3 regions of the Mesorhizobium sp. M1163 genome follow, and region 3 is predicted to be linked to each of the others. Evidence: predicted binding sites of a transcription regulator. Region 3 holds the regulator's gene; each other region holds the start of a gene.

Region 1 (7,425 bases), on a different contig from region 3:
GCTCATGCGGTAAAGCTCACGGAACTGGCCGTCGCGCATGCGGTAGCTGGCGGTGCCTGAAGAGGGCAGCAGCCGTGTTGACAGGCAGTTGAGCAAAGTCGTCTTGCCGGAACCGGATTCGCCAACCACCGCCAGCACCTCGCCTGGCCACAGGTCAAAGGTGACGTTCTCGCAGCCGACGCGCGCGCCGTAGAATTTGGACAGCGCCGAAACGCGCAGCAGCGGTGCGTCGGTCATTCAGCTGGCTCCATTTTTCCTGGGGCAAGATGGGTCTCGGGCGCGAGGTGGCCGCGATGGCCTTCGGCGCGCCGCTTCTCGCAATGATCGGTATCGGAGCAGACGAACATGTGGCCGCCATGGTCGTCGAGGATGACCTCGTCGAGATAGACGTTCTCGGCCGCGCACAGCGCGCAGGGCTGGTCGAAGGTCTGCACTTCGAAGGGATGATCCTCGAAGTCGAGGCTGACCACCTCGGTAAAGGGCGGCAGTGCATAGATGCGCTTTTCGCGGCCGGCGCCGAACAATTGCAAAGCCGGCGAACGATGCATCTTCGGATTATCGAATTTCGGCGTCGGCGAGGGGTCCATGACATAGCGGCCCTCGACCTTGACCGGGTAGGCGTAGGTGGTGGCGATGCGGCCGTGCTTGGCGATGTCCTCGTAGAGCTTCACATGCATGAGGCCGTATTCCTCCAGCGCATGCATTTTGCGCGTCTCGGTCTCGCGCGCCTCGAGGAAGCGCAGCGGCTCGGGGATCGGCACCTGATAGACCAGCACCTGACCGGCACTCAGCGGATATTCAGGGATGCGGTGGCGCGTCTGGATGATGGTCGCCTTGGCCGTCTCGGTGGTGACGGCGACATTGGCGACCTTCTTGAAGAAGGCGCGGATCGAGACGGCATTGGTGGTGTCGTCGGCGCCCTGGTCGATGACCTTGAGAACATCGTCCGGTCCGATGATCGACGCCGTGACCTGGACGCCGCCGGTGCCCCAGCCATAGGGCATCGGCATCTCGCGCGACGCGAACGGCACCTGATAGCCGGGGATGGCGATGCCCTTGAGGATGGCGCGGCGGATCATCCGCTTGGTCTGCTCGTCGAGATAGGCGAAGTTGTAGGTGGCGATGTCGGTCGGTTGTCCGGTCATTCGGCGGCCTCCCTCTTCTCTTCGGCCTTGCCGGCGTTTTCGCGGGCGTCGTGCGCGGCGCGCATGCGGCGCACGAGGTCGAGCTCGGCCTGAAAATCAACATAGTGTGGCAGCTTCAAATGCTCGACGAAGCCGGTCGCCTGGACATTGTCGGAATGCGAGATGACGAACTCTTCGTCTTGCGCGGCGGCGACGACATCTTCGCCGAATTCGGTTGCACGAAGAGCGCGGTCGCATAGCGCCATGGCCATCGCCTTGCGCTCGCTCTGGCCGAAAACGAGGCCGTACCCGCGGGTGAATTGCGGCGGCGCCTTGGCCGAGCCCTTGAACTGGTTGACCATCTGGCATTCGGTGACGCGGATGCTGCCGAGCGGCACGGCAAAGGGCAATTCCGGCACGTCCAGTTCCAGTTCGACCTCGCCGATACGAACCTCGCCGACGAAAGGATGGTTGCGCGCATAGCCGCGCTGGGTGGAATAGCCGAGCGCCAGCAGAAACCCCTCGTCACCGCGCGACAGCGCCTGCAGGCGGATATCACGCGCCATCGGGAATTCGAGCGGCTCGCGGGTGATGTCGCCGGGGACATGATCCCCGGGCATATCGCCGTCGGGCTCGATCAGGCCTTCGCGAGCGAGGATGGCCGAGACGCGCGGCATCGCCTCCGCTTCGCCTGCACGCTGCTCCGGTTCGGCGACTTCGCCGCCGGCGGCAAGCTCGGGATCGAGCAGCCGGTGGGTGTAGTCGAAAGTCGGGCCGAGCAACTGCCCGCCGGGCAGGTCCTTGTAGGTCGCCGACACGCGCCGTTCGACCAGCATCGAGCCGGTTTCGATCGCCCTGGTATAGCCGAAGCGCGGCAGCGTCGTGCGATAGGCGCGAACCAGGAAGATCGCCTCGATCATGTCGCCGCGCGCCTGGACGATGGCGAGTGCCGCCAATTCCCTGTCGTAGAGCGAACCTTCGCTCATCACCCGGTCGACGCCGAGCGCCAGCTGCTCGACGATCTGGTCGAGCCGAAGTGCGGGCACCGAGCGATCGCCGCGCCGGCGGTCGGCGAGCAATTTGTGGGCGTTGCGGATGGCTGCTTCACCGCCTTTTACCGCGACATACATCCTAGGCCTCCATCGTCTTAATGCGCGTCGTGCGCGGCAGGCAGGCAATTGCGTCGGACGTGGCGAGGATGATGTCGACACCCCGCGGAAAGCGTTGATTGTTCTGCTTCCATTGCTCGACGAAATGACGCGGCATTTGCGCCGGCGCGATCGTCGCCGTCTTCTCGATGCCCGGGCCTTCGAGCAGCAGCGGAGCGCCGGAGACGAGATCGCCGACCTCAAGGATCAGCGTCGTCGAACGATCGGGATAATCCTGGGTGCCTTGCGAAAACCCGTCGAGCGCCATCATCTCGGCCGGCGTGGCAATCAGCGCGAAATGCGCGTCGGCCGGGGTGTTGGCCAGCGGCGCGCCGGTATGGAAGCCAAGCCAGGATTTCACCGCCGCCGACCCCTGCAAAGCCGGGTCGAGCCAGAGCGGCGTGTCGTTGTCGCACAGCGCCAGAGCAATGGCACCGGCGGTGGCCGACAGCGGCACGGGGGGGTGGGCGAGGGCCGGCAAGGGCTGCACGCTGCCCGGCCGCGCCATCGCGTCCATCACAGCGCGGAATACGGTCAGCGCGTTGAATACCGGATCGGCGAAGCCGCCTTCGATCGATTGAGTGGCGAGGTCCATCAGTCTTCTCCGCGCACCATTGTGAAGAAATCGACCTTGGTCGCCGCCGTCTCGGCGCGGCGCTGTTCACGCGCCTTGGCCAGTGCCGCCTGCAAGGGCGCAACGATCCTGGTCTCGACCTCGTTGCGGTGGGCAGGATCCTGCCAGAGCGCGTCGGCGATTGCAGCCAGCCTTGCCTTCTGCTTGTCGCGACCAAGCGCGTAGCAGTGGCCGATATGGCCGGACGCAAGCCGCACCGTGGCACGGGTGACCGTCGCCTCGCCGACATTGAAGGGCGCGCCGCCGCCGCCGATGCGGCCGCGTACCGTAACCAGGCCGGTTTCGGGGCCACGCAGAAGTTCCGCTTCGGAAGGCAGGCCGGCTTCGTCCCAGAGGCGGACGATGTCGTCGCCGGCCGATTGCGCCAGCGTCGCCATCACGGCCTTGCGCTCGGCCTGCTCTCGCGCTTCCCGTCCTCGCATGGCCGTACTCCTCGTTTGCGCGCATTTGTCTATTGATATAGACAACTATACAAATTATATCCATTATGTAGCGCGTGTCCATGACGGGCACGTGACACGGGCCAAAAGATCGGCGCAAGGAATTGGGGCGGGAGATGATCGGACAAGCCAACAGCATCGAGCGACGCAGCGGTGTCGCGCTGTGGCGGCAGATCGCCGACCAGATCCTGCATTCGATCGCCGCCGGCGATTTTCCCGAGAATGCCGCGCTGCCGCCGGAGATCGCGTTGGCCGGACGCTATGGCGTCAACCGCCACACGGTGCGTAGCGCTATCGCAGCGCTGGTGCAGGAGGGTGTGCTCAGGGCGGAGCAGGGGCGCGGCACCTTCGTGCTGTCGCGCAAGCGGCTGTCTTATCCGATCGGCGCCCGCACCCGCTTTTCCGAGGGATTGCAAGGACAGGCGTCCGAGCGGCATATCACCTTGCTCGCGTCATCGATCGAGCCGGCCAACCGTCGTGTCGCAGAGGGCTTAGGCCTTGCGACGGGGGCCGATGTGATACGCCTGGAAACGCGCGGCGAAGCCGATGGAATGCCGGTGTCCCGCGCGGCCGGCTGGTTCGATGCCAGGCGCTTTGCCGGCATCGATGCCGCCATGGCGGAAACCGGTTCGATCACCGCATCGCTGGCACGTTTCGGCATCGACGACTATCTCAGGCAATCGACCGTGCTGTCGGCGCGCCATGCCGATGCCGCCGACCTTGCGGACCTCGAGCTGCAGCCCGGCGCCATCGTGCTGGTGACGGTCGCCGTCAATGTCACGCCCGACGGTCAGCCGATACAGTTTTCGGAGTCGCGCTTCCCGGCCGAGCGGATCGAGCTCAAATTGTCGGCGCTCTGAGATGCGGCAGCCCTGGCATCATCCGACTTGAATGACGGCCTTGATCAGGCCGGACTTCTCATGCGCCCAGCGGGCGAGGTCGTGCGGCGTCTCGCCAAGCGTGGTGCGGTGGGTGACCAGCTTTGCCAGCGGCAGCGCGCCGTTGCGAATCGAGGCGGCGACATGATCGAAATCGGCACGCAGGGCGTTGCGGCTGCCGATCAGCATCATCTCGCGCTTGTGGAATTCGGGATCGGAAAAGGCGATGTCGTCCTTGACGACGCTGACCAGGACCAGCGCCCCGCCGTGCGCGACATGGGCGAAGGCCGACTGCACCGACCGGGTGTTGCCGGTGGCATCGAAAACCACGTCGAAGCCGTCGCCGCCGGTTGCTTCCCGCACCAGGTCGGCAGCAGCGCCCCGCGAGCCGTCGAGGGTCGCGAAGCCGAGTTCGTTTTCGGCAAAACCAAGCCGTTCAGCACTCATGTCGAGCAGCGTCACATCGAGCCCGGCGATGCGGGCGAACAGCGCCGTGCCGAGCCCGATCGGGCCTGCACCTATGACCAGTGTGCGCGCACCTGGATCAGCGAGCGAGCGCCGCACGGCATGGGCGCCAATCGCCAGGAATTCGACGGCGGCGGCATCGGCCAGCGACAGGCCGTTTGCCGGATAAAGATTTTGCGCCGGCACCAGGATCTGCTCGCACATGGCGCCGTCGCGGTGGACGCCGAGCACCTCGATCCTGACGCAGCAATTCGGCTTGCCTTGCCGGCAGGCGATGCATTTGCCGCAGGCGAGATAGGGATTGACGACCACCGCTTCGCCGACGGCGAGATCGACGTCCTCGCCAACCTCGATCACGGTGCCGGAAACCTCGTGGCCCATGATGCGGGGATAGGCGAGGAACGGGTGCTTGCCTTCGAAGATGTGATAGTCGGTGCCGCAGATGCCGACATGGCTGACGGCGACCAGCGCCCAGCCGGCGGGGCGCGCGCCAGGCTCCGGGCGGTCTTCGAGGACAAGTTCGCCGGGCGAGCGGCAGACGACGGCTTTCATGCTTCAATCCAGTCGGTTCATGGCACCGCCGGCCCTGCTGTCGCGAGGCCGGCGGTTGTTGGGAGGCGGTCTATTTGCCGCGGCGGCGCAGCCCGTCGAAATAGACGATGACGATGATCAGCACGCCGGTGATGATGCGCTGCCAGAAGGCGTTGACGTTGAGCAGATTGGCGCCGTTGTTGATGGTGGCAAGGATGAAGGCGCCGAGCAGCGGTCCGTGCACGGAGCCGACAGCGCCGAACAGGGAGGTGCCGCCGATCACCGAGGAGGCGATCGCCTGCAATTCCCAGCCCTCGGCCTGCGTCGGATTGCCGATGCCGATGCGCGAGGCAAGCAGCACGCCGACGAAGGCCGCACACAGGCCCGACAGCGTGTAGGCCATGTAGATGGTGCGCTGGACGTTGACGCCTGACAGGCGCGACGCCTCGGCGTTGGAGCCGACCGAGAACAGATAGCGGCCCCAGCGGCTGTGGTGCAGGAAGATGTAGGCTGGGATGCCGACCAGGATCACCATCCAGAACAGATTGGGGACGCCGGCGAAGGAACTGCGCGAGAACGTCTGGAAGGCGTCGTTGTTGATCGAGATCGAGTTGCCATTGGTCATCAACAGACCGATGCCGCGCAGCGAGGTCAGCGTTGCCAGGGTGATGATGAAGGGCGGCAGGCCCATCTTGACGATGCCGAACCCATGGAACATGCCGATGGCGACGCCGACCAGCAAGGTGATCAGGATGGCGAGGAAAACCGGTGTGCCGGCGTTGATCAGCATCGCGACGATGACGGTGGCGAAGCCGACCACGGCGCCGACGGAAAGGTCGATGCCGCCGGTGATGATGACGAAGGTCTGGCCGACCGCCAGGATGGCGATCATCGACCCTTGCCGCAACAGGTTGGAGATGTTGTTGGCGGAGGCGAAGCTCGGCGTCGCCACCGACAGGATGATCCATAAAAGAACCAGCAGCGCCAGCAGTGTCAGCCCGAACAGGGCGTTGTAGTTGCGTTTCGGCCTTTCGGCAGCGATCGCCTCGGTGCTCATATCTTCCCTCCCGGTCTTTCTTGTTTCTCGGCCAGCGCCTGGGTGAGGATCTCCTCGTGATCAGCGGTACGAAAGCCGTGCGTGGCCACCAGCTTGCCGCGCCGGAACACGTGCAGCGTGTCCGCGAGTTCATAGACCTCGGGCAGGTAGGACGAGATCAGGATGATGCCGGCTCCCTTGGACAACAGCGCGCCGAACAGGCGGTAGATCTCGGCCTTGGTGCCGACGTCGACGCCGACAGTCGGCTCGTCGAAGATGAATAGCTTGGCGCCATGGGCGAGCCATTTGCCGATGACGATCTTCTGCTGGTTACCGCCGGACAGGCTGGAGGCCAGCGCGCCGCGCGTCGGCGTCTTGATGCGCAGGTCGGCGATCTGGCGATCGGCTTGCGCCTTTTCCTGCGCGCGGGAGATCAGCAGATTGCTCGAGATGCGCTTGTAGATCGGCAGATTGAGGTTGAGTCCGACCGGCAGGTTGAGGCAGAGGCCCTGGTCGCGGCGGCTTTCCGGGGCCAGCGCCATGCCGAGCCTGATCGCGTCATGTTCGGAATTGACCTTGACCTCCTTGCCCCCCCAGAGGATCTGGCCGGCCGATTTGCGGTGGCGGCCATAGAGCGTGGTGACGAACTCGCTGCGCCCGGCGCCGATCAGGCCGTAGAGGCCGACGATCTCGCCGGCGCGGACGGACATCGAGACATTTTCGAAACCCTTGCCGGACAGGTTCCTGGTTTCGACGATGGTCGCGCCGGGGGTGAAATGCTCCTTGTGGTAGACCTGCTCGATCGAGCGGTTGATCATCATCTTGACCAGCTCGGCGTCATTGGTCTCGGCAATGTTCCTGGTGCCGACCAGCGTGCCGTCGCGCAGCACCGAGACGCGGTCGGCGAGCTCGAACACTTCTTCCATGCGATGGCTGATGTAGATGATGGTGACGCCTTCGCCCTTCAGCCGGCGGATCAGCGTGAACAGCTGGTCGGCCTCCTTGCGGGTAAGATAGGCGGTCGGCTCGTCGAAGATCAGGAATTTGGTGCCGCGCACCGTGGCGCGGGCGGCGGCGATCAACTGCTGCTGGCCGATGGTCAGGTCACCCAGCATGACATGCGCCGGCAGGTCGAAGCCGAGATCGTCGATGATCTTCTGCGCCTGCCT
Region 2 (7,425 bases), on a different contig from region 3:
CGAAGCCGGATACATCGGCTGCGCTCTGTCCATCGAACAGCTCGCCGAGTTGCATCGTGTTCAGGGTGGCTGTCGCCGTGCCCGTCAGTTTCGCCATGCTGTCATTGGCGCTGACTATGCGTGTGCCATCGCAAACGATCAGCCCTTCGACCGCGGCATTGGCGAGATCGTGCATGCGATCGGCCTCGAGCCTCTGCCGGCGAAAGCGCAGGTCGATCCACAGCGCGGCGCCTGACAGCACAAGGATTACCAGGCTGGCGACCGCTGCGGCAAAGGCCTGGGAAATGGGCTCGATGGAATGTTCGGATATTTCAATCGAGGAATCCGGAATGATCGACACCGCGCCCATCGCGATGAAATGCAAGCTGCAAATCGCCAGCGTCAAAAGCGCGGCGCCGCCAAGTGTTGCGAGCGCGGACGGGCGGCGCAAGACGACAAGGAGCGCCATTGCCGCGAGCGTCCCGCCGGCCAGAAGCGATATCGCGACAAGGAGCAGGTTCCATACGATCCGGCCCTCGACCTCGAACGCCGCCATGCCGATGTAGTGCATCGTCGCGATGGCACCACCGAGAATGGCACCGCCGACGAGGAAATGGTCGATGCCGCGGCGCAAGGTGGCAACCCACATCCCAAGCGCGGTCAGGATGACGGCGGCGGCAAGCGAAAAGGCGGATAATCCCGGATTATATGCGTTTGGTATTCCCGGCGTAAACGCAGTCATGGCGATGAAATGCGTCGCCCATATGCCGAACCCGGTCGAAGTTGCGGCGATCATTAGCCAGACAAGCCGGTTTCGGTTGGTCGATCGGCCGACGTGCTTAAGGAGATTTACTGCAGAGAAGCAAGAAATGCCGCAGACGAGGGCGGCAAGTGCGACCAGTCTCAGGTCGTGCTGACTTACAATACAATTATAGACCGTCAGCATCCTGGGTTCACTCGGTCTGCCAAATAACAGGGGAGGTGTGACTGATTAGCTCTTGGAGATTTTAACGAATGGTTAACCCGCGGGCCATGAGGCGGGCCTTTTCGGGGAAAACCGATGCGCTCCGCCGAGAAGGCGGTGATGTAGTTCCTGGCGACGCTTTCGGTAGCGAGCGCACTTTAGCCGGAAGCGATGTTCATTGACCCGCAACAAAACCGTTGTCCGATTGTCATCAGCGCCACATATTGGCTTTGCGAGAGTGCCCCTTTCGCCAATGACAAACGGGAGATGAAACATGAAGTTCTTCGGCTTCGCGGCCGGTGTTGCCGCCACCTTGACCCTGCTTTCCACCACCTCCGCCTTCGCCGTCACGCAGATCAGCTGGTGGCACGCCATGACCGGCGCCAACGCCGAGGTCGTCGCCAAGATCTCCAAGGATTTCAACGCCAGCCAGAGCGACTATGAGCTCGTTCCGGTGTTCAAGGGCACCTATCCGGAGACGCTGAATGCCGGCATCGCCGCTTTCCGCGCCGGCCAGGCGCCCGATATCCTCCAGGTGTTCGACGTCGGCACCGGCGTGATGATGGCGGCCGAGGGTGCGATCAAGCCGGCGGCCGATGTGCTGACCAGTGCCGGGATGACCTTTGACAAGAGCCAGTATCTGCCCGGCATCGTCGGCTATTATTCGAAGCCGGACGGCACCATGCTGTCGTTCCCTTACAACTCCTCGTCGCCGATCCTCTACTACAACAAGGACATTTTCCAGAAGGCGGGCCTCGACGTGAACAGCCCGCCCCAGACCTGGAACGAGGTGTGGGAAGCTGCCAGGAAGATCAAGACGAGCGGCGCCGCCCCTTGCGGCTATACCTCGACCTGGCTGACCTGGATCCATCTGGAGAATTTCGCGGCGTGGAATGACGTGCCTTGGGCCACTCAGCAGAACGGCCTGGCCGGCGGCGATGTCGAACTCAAGATCAATGCGCCGATTTTCGTCAACCACTTCCAGGCACTCGCGGACCTAGCCAAGGACGGCACGTTCAAGTATGGCGGGCGCACCTCCGAAGCCAAGCAGATATTCCTCGCTGGCGAATGCGGCATCTTCACCGAATCGTCGGGCGGCCTCGGCGATATCGTCAAGTCCGGCATGAACTATGGCATCGGCCAGCTTCCTTACGATAGCGACGCCAAGGGCGCACCACAGAACACCACGCCGGGCGGTGCCAGCCTGTGGGTGTTCGGCAACAAGTCGGACGAGGAATATAAGGGTGTTGCCGCCTTCTTTGCCTATCTGTCCAAGACCGATGTGCAGAAATATCTGCACCAGAAGTCGGGATACCTGCCTGTGACGCTCGCCGCGTATGAGGCGACCAAGAAATCAGGCTTCTATGACAAAAACCCCGGCCGCGAGACACCCATCCTGCAGATGACGGGCAAGGCGCCGACCGACAACTCGAAGGGCGTGCGCCTGCCGAATCTGCCGCAGGTGCGTGATATCCAGAATGAGGAGTTGGAGAAGCTGCTGGCCGGCCAGCAAACCGCCCAGCAGGCGCTCGACAATGCGGTCACACGCGGCAACGCCGCGATCAAGGAAGCGCTGGAGAACTGACGAGATTATCTCGGTTAAAGCGCGTCGCGTTTGAATGGCCACATGCGACGCGCTTTAAGCTCTTGTTCTTATGCATGTCGTTATCCCAAAATCGCTGCGCACTTTTGGGCGACATGCATTAGTCGGTTGGAATATCGCCCACGCGAGCTCGCGTGGGCGATACCTGGATAGCGAGGGAAATCAGCCTGTCTCCACGCGTCGTATTTCCCAACAAGATCCTGCCGTACCTGCTGGTGGCGCCACAACTCGCCATCACCCTGGTTTTCTTCTACTGGCCGGCCGGTCAGGCGCTTTACCAGTCGATGCTCAGACAAGACCCGTTCGGGCTAAAGAGCAGGTTTGTCTGGTTTGCCAATTTCCGGAAGGTGCTGGCCGATCCGGCCTACCTCAACTCGATCAAGGTCACCGTGGTGTTCTCGCTTGCGACCGCGATCGTTGCCATGGTTGTGGCCCTGCTGCTCGCGGTCATGGCCGAGAAGGCCGTGCGCGGCAAAGGCCTCTACCGCACACTGTTGATATGGCCTTATGCCGTCGCGCCGGCGATTGCCGGCATGCTGTGGCTTTTCTTGTTCAATCCTTCGATCGGCTCGTTGGCCTATTTGCTGAGAAGCCTCGGCATCGCATGGGACCCGCTGCTCAACGGCACCCACGCCATGATCCTGCTGGTGTCGGCGGCTGCCTGGAAGCAGATCAGTTACAATTTCCTGTTCTTCGTCGCCGGCCTGCAGGCGGTGCCGAAAACGCTGATCGAGGCGGCGGCCATGGATGGCGCCGGCGAGACCAAGCGCTTCTGGACCGTCGTCTTCCCGCTGCTTGCGCCGACAACCTTTTTCCTGCTGGTCGTCAACACCGTCTATGCCCTGTTCGACACGTTCGGCATCGTTCATGCCGTCACCGGGGGCGGCCCGGGCAAGACGACCGAGACGCTGGTCTACAAGGTCTACAATGACGGCTTCGTCAATCTGATCCTGGGTGACTCGGCGGCGCAGTCGGTCATCCTGATGGCCATCGTCATCGCCCTGACAGCTATCCAGTTCCGCTATGTGGAACGCAAAGTCCATTACGGCTGAGGGCAGCGATGATCGGCCAATCCCCGCTCCGCACCGTCATCGCCCATGCCGTGCTTATCCTTGGCATATTGATCGTGGTTTTTCCGATCTACTACACCTTCGTTGCCTCGACGCACACGCTGCAAACGATCCTCAGGCCGCCGCTGCCGCTGTTGCCCGGCGACCAGCTATGGAACAATTACAGCGAGGCGCTGTTCGGCGGCATCGGTCGTATCGGCGGTGTCAGCGTGGGCAGACTGCTCCTCAACACCACGATCATGGCGCTCGGCGTCGCGGTGGGAAAGATCTTCATCTCGATCCTGTCGGCCTACGCGATCGTGTTCTTCCGCTTTCCGCTGCGCATGACCTTCTTCTGGCTGATCTTCATCACCTTGATGCTTCCGGTCGAGGTGCGCATTCTGCCGACCTACAAGGTGATGGTCGATCTCGGCATGATCGACACCTATGCCGGCCTGATTATCCCGCTGATCGCCTCGGCCACCGCAACGCTGCTGTTTCGCCAGTTCTTCATGACCATCCCGGGCGAACTGGTCGAGGCGGCGCGTGTCGACGGTGCCGGTCCATGGCGCTTCTTTTTCGATATTCTGGTACCGCTGTCGCAGACAAACATCGCCGCGCTGTTCGTGATCCTCTTCATCTACGGCTGGACGCAGTATCTTTGGCCGCTGCTCGTCACCAACAGCAACGACATGAACACCATCGTCATCGCGCTGCGAAAGATGGTTTCCTTCGCCGATGCCGACACCCAATGGCACCTGGTCATGGTCACCGCGATGCTGGCCATCGTGCCGCCGATCCTGGTCGTGGTGCTGATGCAACGCTGGTTCGTGCGCGGCCTGGTCGAATCCGAAAAGTGAGAAGCCGATGGCGACCGTCGATCTGAAGGATGTCAAGAAGATCTATCCCGGCGGCGTCGAGGCCGTGAAGGGCGTTTCCATCGCCATTCCCGACAAGGAGCTTTGCGTGCTGGTCGGCCCGTCCGGCTGCGGCAAGTCCACGCTGCTGAGGATGATCGCCGGGCTCGAGACGATTTCGGTCGGTACAGTCGCCATCGACGGCAAGGTGGTCAACGCCATTGGCCCGACCGAGCGCGACATCGCCATGGTGTTCCAGAACTACGCGCTCTATCCGCATATGAAGGTCTACGACAACATGGCCTATGGTCTGCGCAACCGCGGCACGCCGAAGGACGAGATAGACAGCAGGGTGCGCTCGACCGCCAAGGTGCTGGGGCTTTCGGGGCTGCTCGACCGGCGCCCGCGCGAGCTTTCCGGCGGTCAGCGCCAGCGTGTCGCCATGGGCCGCGCCATCGTGCGCAACCCGAAAGTCTTCCTGTTCGACGAACCGCTGTCCAACCTCGATGCGAAATTGCGCGGGCAGATGCGCGTCGAGATCAAGAATTTGCAGCGCTCGCTTGGCGTCACCTCGGTTTATGTCACCCACGACCAACTTGAGGCGATGACGCTGGCCGACATCCTTGTCGTCATGAACTCCGGCCTGGTCGAGCAGATCGGCGCGCCGCTCGACGTGTACGAGAAGCCGGCCTCGACCTTCGTTGCTTCCTTCATCGGCGCGCCGCCGATGAATCTGCTGGCCCTCACGGGGGCCTCTCCAGGCTCGGTACTGACGGACGGGACGGTGATTGGCTCGGCGCCTGGACAAAGCAAGGCGGTGACACTCGGCTTTCGTCCGGAGGATGCCGATATCACCTTCACGGCAGAGGCGCCGGCCGGCGCGCTCGCGTTGCCGGCGACAGTGGAAGCAGTCGAGCCGGTCGGTGCCGAAAGCTTTCTCCACTGCGCGGCAGCCGGCAGCCGTATCGTCGTGCGCGTCTCAGGCCGCGCCAGCGCCAAGCCAGGCGACAAATTGCGCGTCGTGGCCAGGTCTGAAAAGCTGCACTGGTTCGATCATGCCGGTAAACGGGTCGATTGAGGTCGGCCTTGCGCAAAACCGTTCAGGCAAACACATGCGCCTTGCCCGACACGGTCAGCCGGACGATCTCGCCGATCGCCGGCGCGTCCATTCCCGGCTTGCGCAGGATCAACGGCGTGTTGCCGATGGCGGCGGCATCGGGCGGATCGGGGCTGTTCAAGAGACGCACCGCGATCGTGCACATCGAGCCGGCGAATTCGGATTCCGTCACCTCGCCGAACAGCATGTCCGGCGTGCCGGACATGCCTTCACGCGATGTCCGTTTCAGCAGCACCTGCTCCGGCCGTAGCATGATGCGCGCGACGTCGCGCCGCTCCGTGCTGTCGACGGCAATGCGGCCGAGCGGCGAGGTGGCAACGCCATCGGCGATCCTGGCCGGCAGGACGATGGCGTCACCGAGGAACTCGGCGATCATCCGGTCCTTCGGCTTGAAATAGAGCTCGCGCGGCGTGCCGACCTGCGAGAATTTGCCGTCGCGCATCACCGCGACCTGGCTGGCGAATGACAGCGCCTCGGCCTGATCATGGGTGACCAGGATGGTGGTGATGCCGGCCGTTTCGAGGAGCTCGGCCACGGCCTTGCGCATTGAGGCGCGCAAGCCGGTGTCGAGCGCCGAGAACGGCTCGTCGAGCAGCATCAGCCGCGGCTTCATGGCCATGGCGCGGGCGAGCGCGACGCGCTGCTGCTGGCCGCCGGAGAGTTCGTGCGGGCGGCGCTTCAGGATCCCTTTGTCCAGCCCGACGACATAGGCGAGCTCGGCGATGCGATCGCTCCGCTTTTCCTCGTGACGGCCCATGCCGAACCCGATATTGGCGGCGATGCTCAGATGCGGGAACAGAGCGCCGTCCTGCGCCACCAGCCCGATGCCGCGGCGATGCGCCGGCACGGCCGTGTCGCCATCGGCCAGCACCTCGCCATCGAGCACGATGCGGCCCTGGTCGGGCGCCTCGAAGCCGGCGATCAGCCGCAGCAAGGTGGTCTTGCCACAACCGGATGGCCCGACGATCGCCGTACGGCTGCCGCTGGCCACGCTGAGGTCGACGCCGGCAAGTGCTGCCACGGGGCCGTAGTGCTTGTGGATGCCGCTCAGCTCGAGAAAGCTCATCGCCCGGCCATCCGCTTCGACTGGACGTAGAGCAGCCAGGTCAAAGGCAGCGACATCGCCACCATGATCAAGGCATAAGGCGCCGCCGACGCATAGTCGATCTCGCCGCTATAGGACCAGAACGCCATGGCCAGCGTGCGGGTGCCGTTGGGCGCCAGCATCTGGGTTGCGGTCAACTCGTTCATGATGCCGAGCGCGACCAATGCCATGCCGGCCGCGGCGCCCGGCGCCGACAGGCGGATCGTCGTCGACCACAGTGCCTTGAGGGGCGACCGGCCGAGGTTGGAGGCGGCGCGTTCGAGCTCGACCGGCGCCTGTGCGATTGACGCCCTGAGGCTTATCAGGGCGCGCGGCAGGAACATCAGCGCATAGGCGACCAGGATCGTGAACAAGGTCTGGTAGAGCGGCATGGCGATACGCACGGTGATGGTGACCAGCGCCAGCGCGATGACGACGCCGGGCAACGCGCCGACGATATAGTTGCAGCCTTCCAGGACGCGTTGCAGCCGCCCCGGCGCGCGGATCGAAATCCACGCCATCGGCATTGCCGCGACGGTGGCGAGCAGCGCGCCTGCAATCGCCAGGAACAGTGTCTGACCAAGCGCCAGGCCGATCTCGTCGAGCCGCCAGATATCGGCGCCGCCGGCCATGAGCCAGCGACCGATAGTGACGAACGGCACCCCGAGCGCCAGCAGCGTGGTAACAGCGGGCAGCAGCAGGCAAGGAATGGTGGCGCGCCCAAGGCTCGTGCGCTGCTGGTGGCGCGCAGCACCCGAGCCGACGCGGGCAT
Region 3 (7,425 bases):
GAGGCGATCTCGGCGGCGTTCTTGCCGAGCTCGCGCGCGTCCTTCCACACCGAGACCGTCTGTGTGCCGAGCGCGATGCGGTTCAGCGCGGCGTGGTCGCCGTCCTGGCCCGAGACCGGAACCGATCCAGCCAACCCTTGCGCCGTCAGTGCGGCGACGACGCCGCCGGCAGTGCCGTCGTTAGCGGCGACCACCGCATCGACCTTGTTGTCGTTCGCGGTCAGGAACTGTTCCATGTTCTTCTGGGCGTTGGCCGGCAGCCAGCCGTCGGTATAGGCCTCGCCGACATTCTTGATCTTGCCGCTGTCGATGGCGTCCTTCAGCACTTCCATCGAACCGGCAAAAAGGAAATCGGCATTCGGATCGGCGCCCGAGCCCTTGATGAAGACATAGTTGCCTTCCGGCTTCACCTTGAACACGTCGCGGGCCTGCATGCGGCCGACTTCCTTGTTGTCGAAGGTCAGGTAAAAGACGTCCTTGTTCTCGATCAGCCGGTCGTAGCCGACAACCGGAATACCTTCGTCCAGCGCCTTTTGCACGGCCGGCCCTATCGCCGAGGCGTCCTGCGCCAGGATGATCAGTGCGTTGGCGCCCTGCGAGATCAGGCTCTCGACGTCGGTGAGCTGCTTGCCCGGATTGGACTGTGCGTCGGCGGAGATATACTTGTCGCCGGCAGCCTCGATGGCCGCCTTCATTGCGGCTTCGTCGGTCTTCCAGCGCTCTTCCTGGAAGTTCGACCAGGAAACGCCGATGACCTTGTCCTTAGCCTGCGCCACCGACGCAAGCGCCAGCGTCATGGCGACACCCGCCAGAATGGCGGTCGTGAATTTCTTCATCATATCCTCCCTGCGCCGCGTACGGCGTGACCAATTGGCCCCAAAGGCCAGCTTAGAGGCGCTAATTTTTTCGAGCCTCGAAAAAATACTGGCCCGATCTCCCGCTGCTGTCAACATCGATTCTGATGGATTTTGATGTTGCTGCGACTTTTTTCGAGCTTCGGAATAAACGATGACAGCGCCACCTGCATCTGACACTATTTGCCTCATCCGACACTATTTGTCGGCATTACCGACGGCTTCCGGTTCATGAGCGGCCGCGGCAAACCGGGAGGAAAGCAAAACGATGTCGGTCGGAATCCGCCATGACGATTTGCGCCGGCGCAACCGGGCGATGGTGATCTCGGCCGTGCGCCGGGCCGGCCAGCCATCGCGTACGGAGATCGCCGCAACCACCGGCCTCAGCCATTCGACCATATCGGCGATCTCCTCCGACCTGATACGGGAAGGCATCCTCGCCGAGAGCAAGGCAAGCGAACCCGTTTCGTTGAAACGCGGTCGTCCGCAGGTCGGCCTCGCCCTCAATCCGGAAGCGGCGGCGGTGCTGACCGTGGTGTTGTCGCTGAATTTCCTGTCGGCCGCCATCATCGACTATGCGGGGCAGGTGGTCGCCGAGGAACAGCGCCGGCTGGACACGCTGACCATGCCGCGCGACGAACTGATCCGCGAATGCATGGCCATCGTCCGGCGCCGGCTGGACGATCCAGATCTTGACGTCCGCAGTGTCGCCCGCATCGCCCTGGCGATTCAGGGAATTACCGACTCCCCTGCACGCGCCATGCTGTGGTCGCCGATCACGCCCCAGACGGACATCGCCTTTGCCGACATGCTGGAAGATGAATTCGGCATCCCGGCCACGGTGGAGAACGACTGCAATATGATGGCGGTGGCTTTGCGCTGGCGCGATCCGGATCGCTATCGCGACGACTTCATCGCCATCCTGCTTTCGCACGGCATCGGCATGGGGCTGGTGTTGAAGGGCGAGCTGTTCACCGGCACGCATTCCTCGGGCGGCGAGTTTGGCCACATGATCCATCGTCCGGGCGGCGCGCTCTGCCGTTGCGGGCGGCGCGGCTGCATCGAGGCCTATGCCGGCAATTACGCCATCTGGCGCAACGCCACGCAGATGAGCGAAGACAGCCAACCGGTCGCCGACGTCAGCGACGCCGACATGCGCGCGCTGGCGGTTCGGGCGCGCGAGAAGGACGGGCCGGAACGCGAAGCCTACCGCAAGGCCGGCGAAGCGCTGGGTTTCGGTCTCGGCTCGCTGTTCGCGCTGATCGATCCGGCACCGGTCGCAATGGTCGGCGCCAGTGCCGCCGCCTTTGATCTGATCGAGCCGGCCTTGCGGAAGGCCATCGCCCAGACCGCCGGCGGCCAGCATTCGGGCTCGATCTCCTTCGATACCGAGCCGAACGAATTGCCGCTGATCCGCGAAGGCTGTGCAATGCGGGCGTTAAGCTTCGTCGACCAGCAGATTTTCGCGCCGGGCGCGCAAATGAGGCCCGGCGTCAGAAAGAACGTAGCCTGACTGGGCGGGTCAATCTTCCCTGATCGCGTAGCCGGCACCGCGGATGGTGCGGATGACATCAGGCATGCGGCCGTTGTTGACGGCTTTGCGCAGCCGCCCGACATGCACGTCGACGGTGCGTTCGTCGATATAGATCGTCTCGCCCCAGACATTATCGAGTAACTGGCTGCGCGAGAAGACGCGGCCCGGATGCCGCATCATGAATTCGAGCAACCGGAATTCGGTCGGCCCGAGCCGGATCTCGGTCTTCTTGCGATACACCCTGTGCGATTCGCGATCGAGCACGATGTCGCCGACCTTCAGCACGCTGGACAGCACTTCCGGCTTGGCGCGGCGCAGCAGCGCCTTGACCCTGGCCATGAATTCCGGTGTCGAAAACGGTTTGACCAGATAGTCGTCGGCGCCGGTCGAAAGACCGCGTACCCGGTCGCTCTCCTCGCCGCGCGCGGTCAGCATGATGATCGGCAGCCGTTCGGTTTCGGGGCGCACCCGCAACCGGCGGCAGAGCTCGATGCCGGAAACCGCTGGTATCATCCAGTCGAGCACCAGAAGATCGGGCACATTCTCCTGCAAACGGATCTCGGCTTCGTCGCCGCGTGTCACCACCTCGACCTGGTAGCCTTCGGATTCGAGATTGTAGCGGAGCAGCACACCCAACGGCTCCTCGTCCTCCACCACCATTATGCGTGGTGCGATCATCGGCTGGGCACCCCCATCATGTCGCCGGTGCGGACATTGTCGTTTCGTCTTGCTTCGGACGATTGACCGGCAATTGCTCGCCGGTCAGCACATAATACGCATTTTCGGCGATGTTGGTGACATGGTCGCCGATCCGCTCCAGATTCTTGGCGCAGAACAGCAGATGCGTGCAAGCGGTGATGTTGCGCGGGTCTTCCATCATGTAGGTCAACAGTTCGCGGAACACCGACGTATATTTGACGTCGATGCGCTCGTCGGCGGCGCGTAGCTTGGCCAACGCGGCCGCATCGCCTGCAGCATACTCCTCGATGACGCCCTGCACCTGGATGAGCACCAGCTGCGCCATCGCATCGATGGAATGCGATAGGTCGCGCGGTGTGACGCTAAGGCCGACCGCACTCACACGCTTGGCGATATTCTTGGCAAGGTCGCCGATGCGTTCGAGATCGCCGGCCATGCGGATCGCCCCGACGACATGGCGCAGATCGTGGGCCATCGGCTGGCGCTTGGCGATCAGGGTGATGGCGCGGTCGTCCAGTTCGCGTTGACGCGCATCCATGATGGCATCGTCGGAAACGACGCGTTGCGCCAGCACGTTGTCAGAATTCAACAGGGCCTTGGTCGCCCCGCCGACCATCGAACCGGCGAGGTCGGCCATGTCGCGGATCAGCTTGCTGATCTGCTCGAGATCCTCGTCGAAAGAAGCGACTGTGTGTTCGCCCATGGTCCTGTCCTTATATGCATGATCGGAACGGCTCAGCCGAAGCGGCCGGTGATGTAATCCTGCGTGCGCTTCTCGCGGGGCGACGTAAAGATCTTCTCGGTCCGGTCGAACTCGACCAGTTCACCCAGATACATGAAGGCGGTCTGGCGCGACACGCGCGCCGCCTGCTGCATGTTGTGGGTGACGATGACGATCGTGTAATCGGCTTGCAACTCGTCTATCAGCTCCTCGATCTTGGCGGTCGACAGCGGGTCGAGTGCCGAAGCCGGCTCATCGAGCAGAATGACTTCCGGCTTCACCGCCACGGTGCGGGCAATGCAAAGCCGCTGCTGCTGGCCGCCTGACAGGCTCAAGCCGCTGGCGTTGAGCTTGTCCTTGACCTCGCCCCACAGCGCGGCCCGCTTCAACGCTTGTTCGACGCGGCCGTCCATTTCGGACTTGCCGAGATTCTCATAGAGCCTGACCCCGAAGGCGATGTTCTCGTAGATCGACATAGGGAACGGCGTCGGCTTCTGGAACACCATGCCGATCTTGGTCCTCAGGAGATTGAGATCCTGCGAGCGGTCGAGAATGTTCTTGCCGTCGAGCAGCACCTGGCCCTCGGCTGTCTGCTTCGGGTAGAGTTCGTAGATGCGGTTGAACACACGCAGCAGCGTCGATTTCCCGCAGCCCGAAGGGCCGATGAAGGCAGTGACGCTGCGCTCGGGCAGCGACAAGGTGATGTCCTTCAACGCCTTGCTCTGGCCGTAGTAGAAGTTGAGGTTCTTGACCTCGATCTTCGTCTTCTCGGCGACCGTTTCGGTCATCGTCATGTCCGGGGACAACATCTGTGTCATCTGTCCTCTCTGCGTCCGGTAAGGCTGCGGGCGAGGATGCTCAAGCCCAGAACCGTCAGGGTGATTATGAGTGCGCCGGTCCACGCCAGTTGCTGCCATTCCTCGTAAGGGCTGAGAGCGAACTGGAAGATGGTCACCGGCAGGCTGGCCATCGGCGCGTTGATATTGCTGCTCCAGAACTGGTTGTTGAGCGCGGTGAAGAGCAGCGGCGCCGTCTCGCCGGAAATGCGTGCTATCGCCAGCAATATGCCGGTGACGATGCCGGACAATGCGGCGCGGTAGGCGACCGAACGGATCACCACCCAACGCGGCGCGCCGATCGCGGCACCGGCTTCACGCAACGCGTTCGGCACCAGGTTGAGCATGTCTTCAGTGGTGCGCACGACCACCGGAATGACCAGGATGGCAAGCGCAACGGCGCCGGCTATGGCCGAGAAATGCCCCATTGGCCGCACCATCAACTCATAGACGAACAAGCCGATGATGATCGAGGGCGCCGACAACAGGATGTCGTTGATGAAGCGCACGACGGTGGTGATGCGCGAGAAACGCCCATATTCGGCCATGTAGGTTCCCGCCAGCACGCCGATCGGCGTGCCGACGACAACGGCGATGATCGTCATCACCAGGCTGCCCGCGATTGCATTGAGCAGGCCGCCGGCCTCGCCTGGCGGTGGCGTCATCTCGGTGAAGACCGCGAACGAAAGCCCGGCTGTGCCCTTATAGACCAGTGCACCGAGAATGAGCGCCAGCCAGGCAAGCCCGATGCCGGCGGCGACGACGCAAAGCGCCATCATCACCGAATTCCTGGCTTTGCGGCGGCTGTGGAGCGATGAGGATGTCGACATCGGTCAGGCTCCCGTACGGGCGTCGATCCGCATCAGCATATAGCGGGCGGCGGCAAGGATCAGGAAAGTGATGACGAACAGGATCAGGCCGAGCGAAACCAGAGAGGAGGTGTAGAGATCGCCGTCGGCCTCGGTGAATTCATTGGCGATGGTCGCCGAGATCGTCGTGCCCGGCGCGAACAGAGAGGCGCTGATGCGGTGAGCGTTGCCAATGACGAAGGTCACCGCCATGGTTTCGCCGAGCGCGCGGCCGAGGCCAAGCATGACGCCGCCCATGATACCGATGCGGGTATAGGGAATGACCACGCGCCGGGTCACTTCCCAGGTCGTGCAACCGATGCCGTAGGCCGATTCCTTCAGCACCGCCGGCACCGTATCGAAGACGTCCTTGGTGATCGAGGTGATGAAGGGCAGCACCATGATGGCGAGGATCAGCGCCGAGGTCAGAAGGCCGATGCCGTAAGGAGGGCCGGCGAAAAGGCTGGATAGTCCCGGCACGCCGTGGAAGATGTTGATGATGAAGGGCTGTATCGTCGTCTGCAGGAACGGCGCGAACACGAACAGGCCCCAGATGCCGTAGATGATCGAGGGAATGCCGGCCAACAGCTCGACCGCTATGCCGATCGGGCGCCTGAGCGGGCGCGGGCAGAGTTCGGTGAGAAACACGGCAATGCCGATGCCGATCGGAACCGCGATCAGGATGGCGATGGCCGCCGTGACCAGCGTGCCGTAGATCGGCGCCAGCGCGCCAAATTTTTCCGTAACCGGATTCCAGCTTTCAGTCGTCAGGAAAGAGAACCCGAAGGCCGACAGCGCCTGCCATGAGCCGGCAAACAGCGAGATTGCGACACCACCGAGGATGACCAGCACAAGAATTGCGGAAGCGCGGGTGAGTCCACGGAATATGGCGTCTGTGAGCGCGAAGCGCCGCACCGTAGCTTCCCTGGCCCGGGCTGCTGCAGATGATGGCATGGCATCGGAAGCGATGGTCATTGGGTCCTCGCGATTGAAGGCAACAGGGAGGGCGCCGTCGACGCCCTCCCTGGAGAAGATTACATAGCCGAGTAGAGCGGCTTGCCGTCGCTGCCGACGACTTCCTTGGCCCACATGGCCTTGACGCTCTCGACCACCTTGTCGGGCATCGGAACGTAGTCCAGCTCGCCGGCCATCTCGTCGCCCCTGTCATATGCCCAGGCGAAGAATTTGAGCGCTTCGCCGGTGGTCGCGGCATCGTCCGGCTTCTTGTACAGGAGGATCCACGTTGCCGCCGTCATCGGCCAGGACTCGGCGCCCGGCTCGTTGGCGAGGATGACGCCATAGCCCGGCTGCGAGCTCCAGTCGGCATTGGCCGCTGCCGCCGAGAATGCCGCCGCGGTGGGTTCGACCTTCTTGCCGTCCTTGTTGATCATGTCGGTGTGGGTGAGCTTGTTCTGCTTGGCATAGGCGTATTCGACATAGCCGATCGCGCCGCCGGTCTGGGAGACGTTGTTGGCAACGCCCTCATTGCCCTTGGCGCCGATGCCCACGGGCCATTCCACGGCCTTGTCGACGCCGACCCTTTCTTTCCAGTCCGCGCTGACGTCGCCGAGGTAGTATGTGAAGTTGAACGTCGTGCCCGACCCATCAGAACGGTGAACGACCGCGATCGCCTGCGAAGGCAGCTTGACGTCGGGATTGAGCTTCTTGATCGCCTCGTCATCCCAGCTCGTGATCTTGCCGAGGAAGATGTCGGCCAGCGTCGGGCCGTCGAGAACCAACTCGCCCGGCTTGATGCCTTCGAGGTTGACGACAGGAACGATGCCGCCCATCACCATCGGGAACTGAGCCAATCCGGACGATTCAAGCTCTTCGCCTTTCAGCGGCGCATCAGAAGCGCCGAAGGTAACGGTCTTGGCTTTGATCTGCTTGATGCCGCCGCCGGAACCGATCGACTGATAGTTAAGCCCAATGC

What was found. The regulator PhoB, encoded in region 3, activates phosphate uptake and scavenging genes when phosphate is short. The targets are predictions, from matches to a motif close to TGTCATNNANCTGTCAT.
Region 1: phnF (phosphonate metabolism transcriptional regulator PhnF) is a predicted target of PhoB. The motif match lies at 3,409-3,425, and genes of this name have one in related genera.
Region 2: ugpB (sn-glycerol-3-phosphate ABC transporter substrate-binding protein UgpB) is a predicted target of PhoB. The motif match lies at 1,139-1,155, and genes of this name have one in related genera.

The regions. Positions count from the first base shown of each region.
Region 1 covers NZ_JAMYMF010000038.1:31,519-38,943, reverse strand. The annotation lists gene phnK (phosphonate C-P lyase system protein PhnK) at 1-237, opposite strand, end outside; gene NKH43_RS28885 (alpha-D-ribose 1-methylphosphonate 5-phosphate C-P-lyase PhnJ) at 234-1,145, opposite strand; gene NKH43_RS28880 (carbon-phosphorus lyase complex subunit) at 1,142-2,254, opposite strand; gene phnH (phosphonate C-P lyase system protein PhnH) at 2,256-2,867, opposite strand; gene phnG (phosphonate C-P lyase system protein PhnG) at 2,867-3,328, opposite strand; gene phnF (phosphonate metabolism transcriptional regulator PhnF) at 3,463-4,206, shown strand; gene NKH43_RS28860 (zinc-binding alcohol dehydrogenase family protein) at 4,225-5,241, opposite strand; gene NKH43_RS28855 (ABC transporter permease) at 5,312-6,277, opposite strand; gene NKH43_RS28850 (sugar ABC transporter ATP-binding protein) at 6,274-7,425, opposite strand, start outside.
Region 2 covers NZ_JAMYMF010000033.1:64,405-71,829, forward strand. The annotation lists gene NKH43_RS26960 (bifunctional diguanylate cyclase/phosphodiesterase) at 1-925, opposite strand, end outside; gene ugpB (sn-glycerol-3-phosphate ABC transporter substrate-binding protein UgpB) at 1,218-2,528, shown strand; gene ugpA (sn-glycerol-3-phosphate ABC transporter permease UgpA) at 2,714-3,598, shown strand; gene ugpE (sn-glycerol-3-phosphate ABC transporter permease UgpE) at 3,607-4,455, shown strand; gene ugpC (sn-glycerol-3-phosphate ABC transporter ATP-binding protein UgpC) at 4,463-5,530, shown strand; gene NKH43_RS26985 (ABC transporter ATP-binding protein) at 5,553-6,635, opposite strand; gene NKH43_RS26990 (ABC transporter permease) at 6,632-7,425, opposite strand, start outside.
Region 3 covers NZ_JAMYMF010000026.1:53,986-61,410, forward strand. The annotation lists gene xylF (D-xylose ABC transporter substrate-binding protein) at 1-836, opposite strand, end outside; gene NKH43_RS23265 (ROK family protein) at 1,123-2,367, shown strand; gene phoB (phosphate regulon transcriptional regulator PhoB) at 2,377-3,066, opposite strand; gene phoU (phosphate signaling complex protein PhoU) at 3,083-3,790, opposite strand; gene pstB (phosphate ABC transporter ATP-binding protein PstB) at 3,823-4,626, opposite strand; gene pstA (phosphate ABC transporter permease PstA) at 4,623-5,474, opposite strand; gene pstC (phosphate ABC transporter permease subunit PstC) at 5,478-6,467, opposite strand; gene pstS (phosphate ABC transporter substrate-binding protein PstS) at 6,527-7,425, opposite strand, start outside.